DNA from 3 places in the Spartinivicinus poritis genome. Region 1 is predicted to be linked to each of the others. Evidence: predicted binding sites of a transcription regulator. Region 1 holds the regulator's gene; each other region holds the start of a gene.

Region 1 (3,125 bases):
AAATATTACTTTCGCTTTTTAACCTACCTGATGTTTGTTGAGCAAGATGAACAAGAAAATTATAAAGTGATCAAATAGCTGACAGAGTTGTCATTTAAATGACGGTGAAATTAGCGGTAACAGCTTTACTCTTCGATAACCAGCGCACCCTTTGATGGGCGCGCATTGGTGCAGCCAGGCCTGCTAGTCTTTAGCAAAGGCACAAAGTGTATAAACAGGAATATCCGAATCCTGGAGTTTTTGACTGCCACCTAAATCAGGCAAGTCAATAATGGCCGCTGTTTCATAAATACTACCCCCTAACTGTCGGGTTAAGGTTGCTGCGGCAAGAAGAGTGCCTCCCGTTGCAATCAAGTCATCCACTAGCAGAATACTTGCACCACTTTCAAAAGCATCATGTTGTACTTCTAGCACTGCTTTTCCATATTCGATGTCATATTCTTCTGCAATGGTTTGTGTAGGTAGCTTGCCTTGTTTTCGAAATAGCACTAGAGGCTTATTCAGCTCATAGGAAATGACCGAGCCTAGTAAAAAACCACGAGCTTCCATTGCGCCAATATGGGTAAAATCGGCATCAACATAACGTTGAATGAAGCTATCAACCACCATTCGTTGTGCTTTTGGTGATTTATATAAGGGAGTAATATCACGAAACATGACACCAGGGCTGGGCCAGTCAGGAACACTACGGATTAATGACTTTACATAATATTCGTCAAATATCATTATAATTTTTCCAGATAATGGTTTATCGATGCTTTTTCCCAGCTAAGGGACATGCACGAAATCACTTGCTGGATTTTTGCTCCAAGCTCGTTTGGCAAGGCGCAAAAAAGAAGGCATAGTGGGCTTATGTCGAGTTTTTGCCCTAACCACCAATAAACTTATAGCGCCAAGCGGGATGGATTGGAGCCAAAACTGTCAGCTATTTCGTGCACGTTCCTAAGTTTGCTGGGTAGGAAGGTTAGCCTGTTAATGAATCATTGGCTTGATTAACAGGTTTGCCCCCAGCTAAAGAGCAAATAGTCATGGAATCCTTGATCAGAATTTCCTTACCATTGGCATCAATTAAGCCATTTTTTTGGAAGCGCGTGAAGACACGACTAACTGTTTCTACCGCAAGCCCCAAGTAATTGCCCATCTCATTGCGAGACATGGGGAGTCTGAAAGCTTGAGAGGAAAAGCCCCGGCGACGGAAGCGGGCAGCTAAGTTTAAGAGAAAGGTTGCAATCCGCTCATCGGCATTTTTCTTACTGAGTAGCAGCATCATTTGCTGATCTTCGCGAATTTCTTTACTCATGATTTGCATTAATTTACGACGTAGCTCAGGCAGAGTACTGGCCAGCTCATCCAGTTTTTCGAAGGGGATTTCACAGACCATAGTGGTTTCAACTGCTTGAGCTGATACTGGATAATGTTCATCATCAATACCACTTAACCCAACTAATTCACTTGGTAACTGGAAGCCAGTAATTTGTTCAACGCCATCATCAGTGGTGGTGTAGGTTTTTAAGGCGCCAGAGCGAACAGCATAGATAGAGCTGAACGTGTCACCCTGGAAAAACAAATGCTCACCTTTGCGTAGCGGCTTGCCTCGTTTAATAATGCTGTCTAGCGTATCAATATCTTCTATTTTTAAGGCAATAGGCAGGCAAAGGGTGCTTAATATACAGTCTTTGCAAGCGACTTGGTTGATAGGTTTTACTTTGGCAGTCATTGTTACGCTGAGGCCTCGAACGCATAAAGTTGTTAATTTAGGCTAACGGGTACATTCTGATTATTGTAGGGGGTGAACCCGGTTAGCAACAAGCGAAAATTTCTAGTATTAAATGACTTTAGAAAATAAATTTTCCGTTGACTGTTTGCTTGCCAGATATCGATCAAACACCATACAGATATTTCTGGCTAATAGCCTTCCATTGTTGGTGATAGTTAACTTGCTATCGGCTAAGGTAATGAGCCCATCTTCAAGCATTGGCATAAGTTGCATAATTTCTTCCCGGAAATAAACATGCCAATTTATTCCAAGAGGTTGGCAATACTCAGCTAAATCTACCTGAAAATGGCAGATTAGCTGTTGAATAATACTTCGTCTAAGTAAATCATCCTGGTTTAATCGAAAGCCACGTTTAATTGGTAACTGATTATTTTCGATTGACTGAATATAGTCATCAAGTGCAGTGTGATTTTGGCAGTAAACATCACCAATCTGACTAATTGAAGACACCCCAAGCCCAATTAAGTCGCAATGGCCATGGGTGGTATAGCCTTGAAAGTTACGATGTAACTCGCCTTTTGCTTGAGCAATAGCCAGTTTATCATCAGGCAAAGCAAAGTGATCCATACCAATATAGTGGTAGCCAGCTGCCTGTAGCCGGTCAATACTGTGCTGTAAAATACTGAGTTTTTCTGTAGCAGAAGGTAAGTCGTTGGGCTTAATTCGTCGTTGTGGCTTAAACCGATGGGGTAAGTGGGCGTAATTAAATATCGAGAGCCGGTCGGGTGAGAGAGCAATGACTTTATCAAGGGTTTCTAAAAAGCTGGTTGTAGTTTGAAAAGGTAATCCATAAATTAAATCCACATTAATGGATTTAAATAATAATGCTCTGGCTGCTTCAAAAATAGCCTCTGTTTCAGCCTCTGATTGAACTCGATTAACCGCTTTTTGCACAACCGGATTAAAATCCTGAATGCCTAAACTAATACGATTAAATCCCAAGGAGCGTAATAACCCCATGGTTGGCCAGTCAGCTTCTCGTGGGTCTATTTCAATCGAGTAATCCCCATCAATATCATCCACCAGTTGAAAGTGTTGCTCCAGCAGCTTAAACAACTGGGCGGTTTGCTCATGGGTCAAAAAGGTAGGGGTACCACCTCCCCAGTGCAGTTGCTCAACCACAGGCTTGCAGTCTAATTGCTGAGAGATAAGCTGGATTTCTTTTTCCAATACCGTCAGATAGGGCAGAGCTTTTTGCCGGTTTTTGGTAATAATTTTATTACAGCCGCAGTAATAACAAACACTGGCACAAAATGGGATGTGTACATACAGCGACAGTGGTGTTTGCTGATGTTTGAGTTTTGTTAAAGCCTGTTGATAGTGGTCAGGCTCAAATGATTCTGAAAAC
Region 2 (3,125 bases), on a different contig from region 1:
CAGCTCCCTGCTCTTTGAGACGCCGGACCAATTCAGCAGTTTTGTAAGCGGCTATACCGCCAGCGATACCAACAATAATGCGTTTGTTGCTTAAGGTTGCTAATGTCATGGCTAATATGTGTTCAGCTTGTGATTATCTGCCGTCTTTTAAAGTTGGCTTAAGATACCATTGTTGCCAGTTTTTTCGAAGTGAGTCGTAACAAGGAGCAGTGTTTAATTATGGCCATTACCAACTGGGATAAGTCTGAGCAACCTCGGGAAAAACTACTCACTCATGGCCCAAAACATCTATCGGATGCAGAATTATTAGCCATATTTTTACGTACAGGAATACCAGGGAAATCAGCTGTTGACTTGGCTAGAGAAATGATCAGCCAGTTTGGCGGCCTTAATCCACTGCTGGAAGCTAACCAAAGTCAGTTTTGTTCTATCAAAGGAATGGGAGCCGCAAAATATGTCCAATTACAAGCCGTATTAGAAATGGCAAGGCGCTACTTCTGGCAGTCAATGAGCCAAAAGCCCTTGCTCAACAGCAGTGATACAGCCAAAAATTTTATCAAAGCCTGTTTACAGCCTTATCAACGAGAAGTCTTTGGTGCCTTAATGCTCAACAGCCAAAACCAGGTTATTGAGTTTAAGGAGCTGTTTTTTGGTACTATTAGCAGCGCTGCCATTTATCCCCGGGAAGTTGCAAAAGCAGCTCTAGTAGCAGGAGCCAGACATATCATCCTGGCTCACAACCACCCTAGCGGTTCTGCTGAGCCCAGCCAAGCAGATGTTGAAATTACTACCAATTTAAAAGAAGCGCTGGAGCTGATCGAAGTCAGTGTAATTGACCACTTGGTTATCGGGGACAACAAAGTCGTATCACTCGCTGAGTTAGGCTACATTTAAAAGCAAACTCAACTCAAAAATTAGCCAATTTTCTTGCCTAGAGAGTGCTGTTCTGGTATAAAGCACTGCTCTTTAAGGGGGGTGCTGCTTGCACACTGTGGCAAAACACAAGCCTCCTCGTGGCACTAGTTGGAACTTAATCAAGCGCAGAGGCTGAGCAAATGTCTAAGGTTTGTCAGGTCACTGGAAAGCGTCCAGTTACCGGTAACAATGTATCTCACGCACACAATAAAACGCGTCGTCGTTTTTTGCCTAACTTACACCACCATCGCTTTTGGGTAGAGTCTGAAAAGCGGTTTGTTAAATTGCGGGTTTCTGCTAAAGGCATGCGCATCATCGACAAGAAAGGCATCGATAGCGTATTGGCAGATCTTCGTTCTCGTGGCGAAAAAGTGTAAGGAGCAACTATCATGCGTGATAAAATTAGAATGGTTTCCAGTGCAGGTACTGGTCACTTCTACACCACTGATAAAAACAAGCGTAGCACTCCAGACAAGCTGGAGATGAAAAAGTACGACCCTGTTGTTCGTAAACACGTTATCTACAAAGAAGCAAAAATCAAGTAAGATTCTTGTTGTTTTGTCAGTGTGCAAAAAACCCGCGAAAGCGGGTTTTTTTGTTATAGGTCAGTACTCAACATTTATCTTGAGCTAAAATTCAGCCTTTTGTTTTTCAAGTTTACTTTTTTCAGAGGCAGTAGCCATGGTCAAGGCACCTGAACTTTTATCCCCAGCTGGTACTTTGAACAATATGCAATATGCATTTGCTTATGGTGCAGACGCTGTATATGCAGGACAGCCGCGCTACAGCTTACGGGTTCGCAATAACGATTTTGATCTTAAAAACTTAGCCAAAGGCATAGATATTGCCCACCAACAGGGCAAGAAGTTTTACCTAGCTAGTAATATTGCCCCTCATAACAGCAAGGTTAAAACCTATTTGCGTGATATTGAGCCCGTTATTGAAATGCAGCCCGATGCCTTAATTATGTCAGACCCTGGCTTAATTATGCTGATAAAAGATCGTTGGCCAGAAACAGAAGTTCACCTTTCAGTACAAGCTAATGTTGTAAACTATGCAGCAGTTGAGTTTTGGGCCAGACAGGGAGTTAGTCGGATTATTCTGTCACGTGAATTATCTCTGGATGAGGTAGCTGAAATTCGTGAAAAATGCCCAAGTATGGAGTTAGAAGTATTTGTTCATGGTGCTCTTTGTATTGCTTATTCTGGCCGCTGCTTGCTCTCAGGTTATATGAACCATCGCGACCCCAACCAAGGCACTTGCACAAATGCCTGCCGCTGGAAGTACGATGCTCATGAAGCCAAAGAAACTGCTGAAGGCAATGTTGTGCCCGTACAAGAAATAGACCCAGCCAACGTTGAACCTCAATTAGGCAGTGGAAAACCCTCTGACCAAATTGTCTTACTTCAAGAACAAGGACGACCTGAGCAATATATGCCTGCATTTGAAGATGAGCACGGCACCTATATTATGAATTCTAAAGATTTACGAGCTGTACAACATGTGCCGCGTTTTGTTGAAATGGGCGTCCATTCTTTAAAAATTGAAGGTCGCACTAAGTCTCACTACTATGTTGCTCGCACTGCTCAGGTTTATCGTCAAGCCATTGATGATACTGTGGCAGGAAAAGCGTTTAATATGGAACTAATGGATACCTTAGAAAACCTAGCTAGCCGAGGCTATACAGAAGGTTTTTATCGCCGCCATGTGCACGACGAATATCAAATGTATGAGCGTGGAAATTCGATTAGCGAAAAGCAACAGTTTGTGGGGGAAATTGTCGATAGCGATGGTCAAATGATCACGGTTAATGTGAAAAACCGTTTTCAAATCGGCGATAAATTAGAGTTAATGTCACCCCAAGGCAATCAAACATTTGTACTAAATCATATTGAAGCGAAAAATGGCGAAAAGCGCGATGTAGCGCCAGGCTCTGGGCACCAGGTAAAAATACCTATAGCAGGCTATGACAGCCAGTTTGGCTTGCTAACAAAGTATTTAGGATAAGAGCACACAAATAATTTTTTTTACACAACAGTACCAAAAAAACTTGTATTTATTAGCCTAAATGACTATTTACTCAAATGAGAAAGCCGCTAGCCTAGATACATAATTTCTGTGGTCTAATGTATCCAGACTATGCTACAGCAGTGGTGCACTCTGCAAATTAAGGCTGCACCATCAGGAAGTAAGGGGGAACTACTTCCTAA
Region 3 (3,125 bases), on a different contig from region 1:
TCTGTAGCAGGCACTTCTTCCAGGTATTTTAAAATGCCACCTTCCAGATGGTACACTTCTTCAAAACCCTGTTCTTTTAATAGCGCGGTAGACTTTTCACAGCGGATACCACCCGTGCAGAACATAGCTACTTTCTTATGTTTGTCTGGATCAAGCTGCTGCGCCACATAGTCAGGAAACTCCCGAAAACTTTCAGTTTTTGGGTTAACTGCCCCTTCAAAAGTCCCTACCTGATATTCATAATCATTGCGGGTATCAATCAAAAGCACTTCAGGGTCACTGATCAGCTGGTTCCACTCCGCTGGCTTCACATAAGTGCCCACTACATGGTTAGGATCAATACCAGGCACACCCATAGTCACAATCTCTTTTTTCAGTTTGACTTTGGTGCGATAAAAAGGCTGCTTGTTATCGTAGGACTCTTTATGGGTTAAACCTGCCAATGGTTCATGGGACTTTAAGTAACTTAATAACTGATCAACTCCTTCTCGACTCCCTGCAACCGTACCATTAATTCCTTCAGCAGCTAATAGCAAGGTACCTTTCACATCAAAGGCAAGCATCTTATCCAATAAAGGCTGACGCATTGCCTCAAATTCTGGTAATCGAGTAAATTTATAAAGGGCAGCAATAACAAACGGAGACATCTTAATTCCTCTACCTTGGCAGATCGCAAATCTGCTGGCATAACCAAATTGATTAAAACGTCTTATTTTAGTGATTTAGTTAAAGCAAGACTAGTTTTAGAAAGAGTTCTTTTAAATTAATGAGGTTTGCTCAGGCTCATCTAACGTCGACTCCCCTTTATCAACAGCAGTCTCCAGAGAGATAACCCGCGGCCAGCGACCACTGTCATGAGTGGATTGGGGATGAGGTTCAGTCACCACATAGACTCGTTGAAAACTACCATCAGTAGCCAATAAACCTTGGATAATTTCATGGCTTTCTAATGGAAACCAGCGGCTTTGCTCAGCCTCATCTTTTTCCATAAAAGAGGTGACAACAATTTTCACTGGCTTGGGGTTAAATTGTTGCCAAGCACCTCGCTGGATAGACTCTAACCTGGCCCAGCCACCCTGAGGTGTATTACCTGGCTGGTTTTCTCGCCTGCCCCAGGGAACCATGACAATACTGCCATCCTTTTGCAATACTGGTAACCTTGCCTTCGGGTTAGGAAAAAATACTCGATAACGCTCGCTGTTTTGTACAAACTCAGCACCGCCACACATAGTAATAAAAACTTATCTTTTATTCGCACAATTAGGAGAGTCAGGTGCTGACTCAGCCTGCTTTTTCCATTCATCTGGCGTATAAGTATGCAATGCTAATGCATGAATCTTATGTTGCACTTCTTCTGCTAATAAGCAATAAATCAACTGATGTCTTTTTACAGGCATTTTTCCTGAGAAATCAGCAGATACAACCACGACTTTAAAGTGTGATTCTGAGCCTGGAGGCACATTGTGCATATGGCTCTCATTGGTAACAGCTAAGTAGGCAGGCTTTAAAGCTTTAGTCAATTTTTGTTCAATTTCAGTTTGTACACTCATCACCTGTCTCCCATGCTTAACCGACTAGGTTAATCTTAACCTGAAACCAGCCATGCGAAAAGGTAAGCACAAGTGAAAGAAAGTACTAACAGGAGGAATTAAGCAAAGAGAAAGAGAAGTGAATTAGAGAAACGATGCACAGGCTAATACAAAAAACAGGCAAGGCGATAGGTTACATAAAACCTGACAAAACTAAGTAACCCACCACACTTACCTTAAAAAGCTCTACGCAAATAGAGCATTCCTTACGTCTGTCTAGCCTCAAACGTTCAGATCTTAGCGACCTGACTTTTGGCCAGCAGCCTGAGCTACTCGCCAAAACTGTAAAAAACTGTATGCTTAACGGTGATTGTTAATATCCTTACGAATTAGCAGGCCCACACCAACAAAAAAACCAATAATCAAACCAATTGTAATCAGCGAAGCTAAAATTGTTTCATCGAAATACATCGCTTACCTCCTGTTGGCTACTGCCTCTTAAACGCAAAGCTACAGTAACAGCTACTCAACTCGCTTTTATTGATTAAAATCAATCAGTCCAGGCTAATAACGGCTTAGTTGCTGTTTTTTATTGATTTAAAGCAAGTTGTTTTCCTTATTCAGGACAAATTTGGATTGTTCCTTGACAACCTTATTGGATACAATACAGCCCCTATGGACAAATTTACTGTATTTTTATACAGTATCACCATAATTATCAGCTATCAGTACTGCTGGTGTTAAGCAATATCAGTTTTAAATAGCATCTGCTTTAAATAACAAGGTCTTATGATGTACTTGGTCTAAGGCCTAAATTAAATTGGTCCATGCAAGAGGTGAGCGAATGGCCGTTATACCCATGTGGAAATGCGATAGGGACGGTAGTATGTTCTCAGATAAAAAAGCCGCCGAAGAACACGATAAAATGCTTGAGCTAGCTGCAAATATCACCATGTTGCTAGAGCAAACCTTTGATAATATCGATGACAAAATCGCTGAAGATATTGGCTTATTATTCGCCAAACATAAAGAAACCTTGGCAAAAGCTATTAAAGGAAAGCCTGAATTAGTATTAGAGATTGGTAAAGAGTCTGCTGCTGAACAGCCTGCAGAAGAAAATACTAACGAGTAATTAACCATTTTGTACCAGTGGTGCATGCGTCAAATAATTAAGGTAACAAGTTAATTCCTTAACCTTATGCATGTACCACAACCTTATGCATGTACCACTATCTCTTTTACTCAAACACTACATTGACTATAAAAGAGTCAATGTATTCAGGCTAGTAAGCCATTTCATCCTCTGCACTTACAATCTCTGCCTAAAATTAGGCAAATCGACTATTGTTATTCAAAATATATTCGCTACCATATCGCCTTTTTCTGAGGTAGATAGGCGTACAGAATGACGACATTTGTTCCAGGACAACGTTGGATTAGTGATACAGAAACAGAGCTAGGCCTAGGCACTGTTTTATCCTTGGATCAACGAATGGTCACATTACTGTTTCCCTCTAATGGGCAAACTCGACTTTATGCAGTAAAAAACTCTCCGCTTACCCGCATTCGCTTTGTTGCTGGCGATACTATCGAAAG

The links. Region 1 encodes FNR, which switches genes on or off when oxygen is low (the NO sensors DNR and NnrR bind a similar motif). Its sites were predicted from a motif close to TTGATNTANATCAA; they were not measured.
Region 2: the regulator FNR is predicted to act here: its motif matches at 1,511-1,524, upstream of trhP (prephenate-dependent tRNA uridine(34) hydroxylase TrhP).
Region 3: the regulator FNR is predicted to act here: its motif matches at 2,122-2,135, upstream of ccoM (cytochrome c oxidase subunit CcoM).

The regions. Positions count from the first base shown of each region.
Region 1 is NZ_JAPMOU010000026.1:45,218-48,342, reverse strand. Features, by position in the region: gene ORQ98_RS18395 (adenine phosphoribosyltransferase) at 184-726, opposite strand; gene fnr (fumarate/nitrate reduction transcriptional regulator Fnr) at 965-1,717, opposite strand; gene hemN (oxygen-independent coproporphyrinogen III oxidase) at 1,826-3,125, opposite strand, start outside.
Region 2 is NZ_JAPMOU010000022.1:11,200-14,324, reverse strand. Features, by position in the region: gene coaBC (bifunctional phosphopantothenoylcysteine decarboxylase/phosphopantothenate--cysteine ligase CoaBC) at 1-109, opposite strand, end outside; gene radC (RadC family protein) at 220-894, shown strand; gene rpmB (50S ribosomal protein L28) at 1,056-1,292, shown strand; gene rpmG (50S ribosomal protein L33) at 1,305-1,460, shown strand; gene trhP (prephenate-dependent tRNA uridine(34) hydroxylase TrhP) at 1,597-2,922, shown strand.
Region 3 is NZ_JAPMOU010000010.1:69,318-72,442, forward strand. Features, by position in the region: gene trhO (oxygen-dependent tRNA uridine(34) hydroxylase TrhO) at 1-647, opposite strand, end outside; gene ORQ98_RS10065 (hypothetical protein) at 759-1,229, opposite strand; gene ORQ98_RS10070 (BolA family protein) at 1,242-1,550, opposite strand; gene ccoM (cytochrome c oxidase subunit CcoM) at 1,890-2,000, opposite strand; gene ORQ98_RS10075 (YebG family protein) at 2,374-2,661, shown strand; gene rapA (RNA polymerase-associated protein RapA) at 2,935-3,125, shown strand, end outside.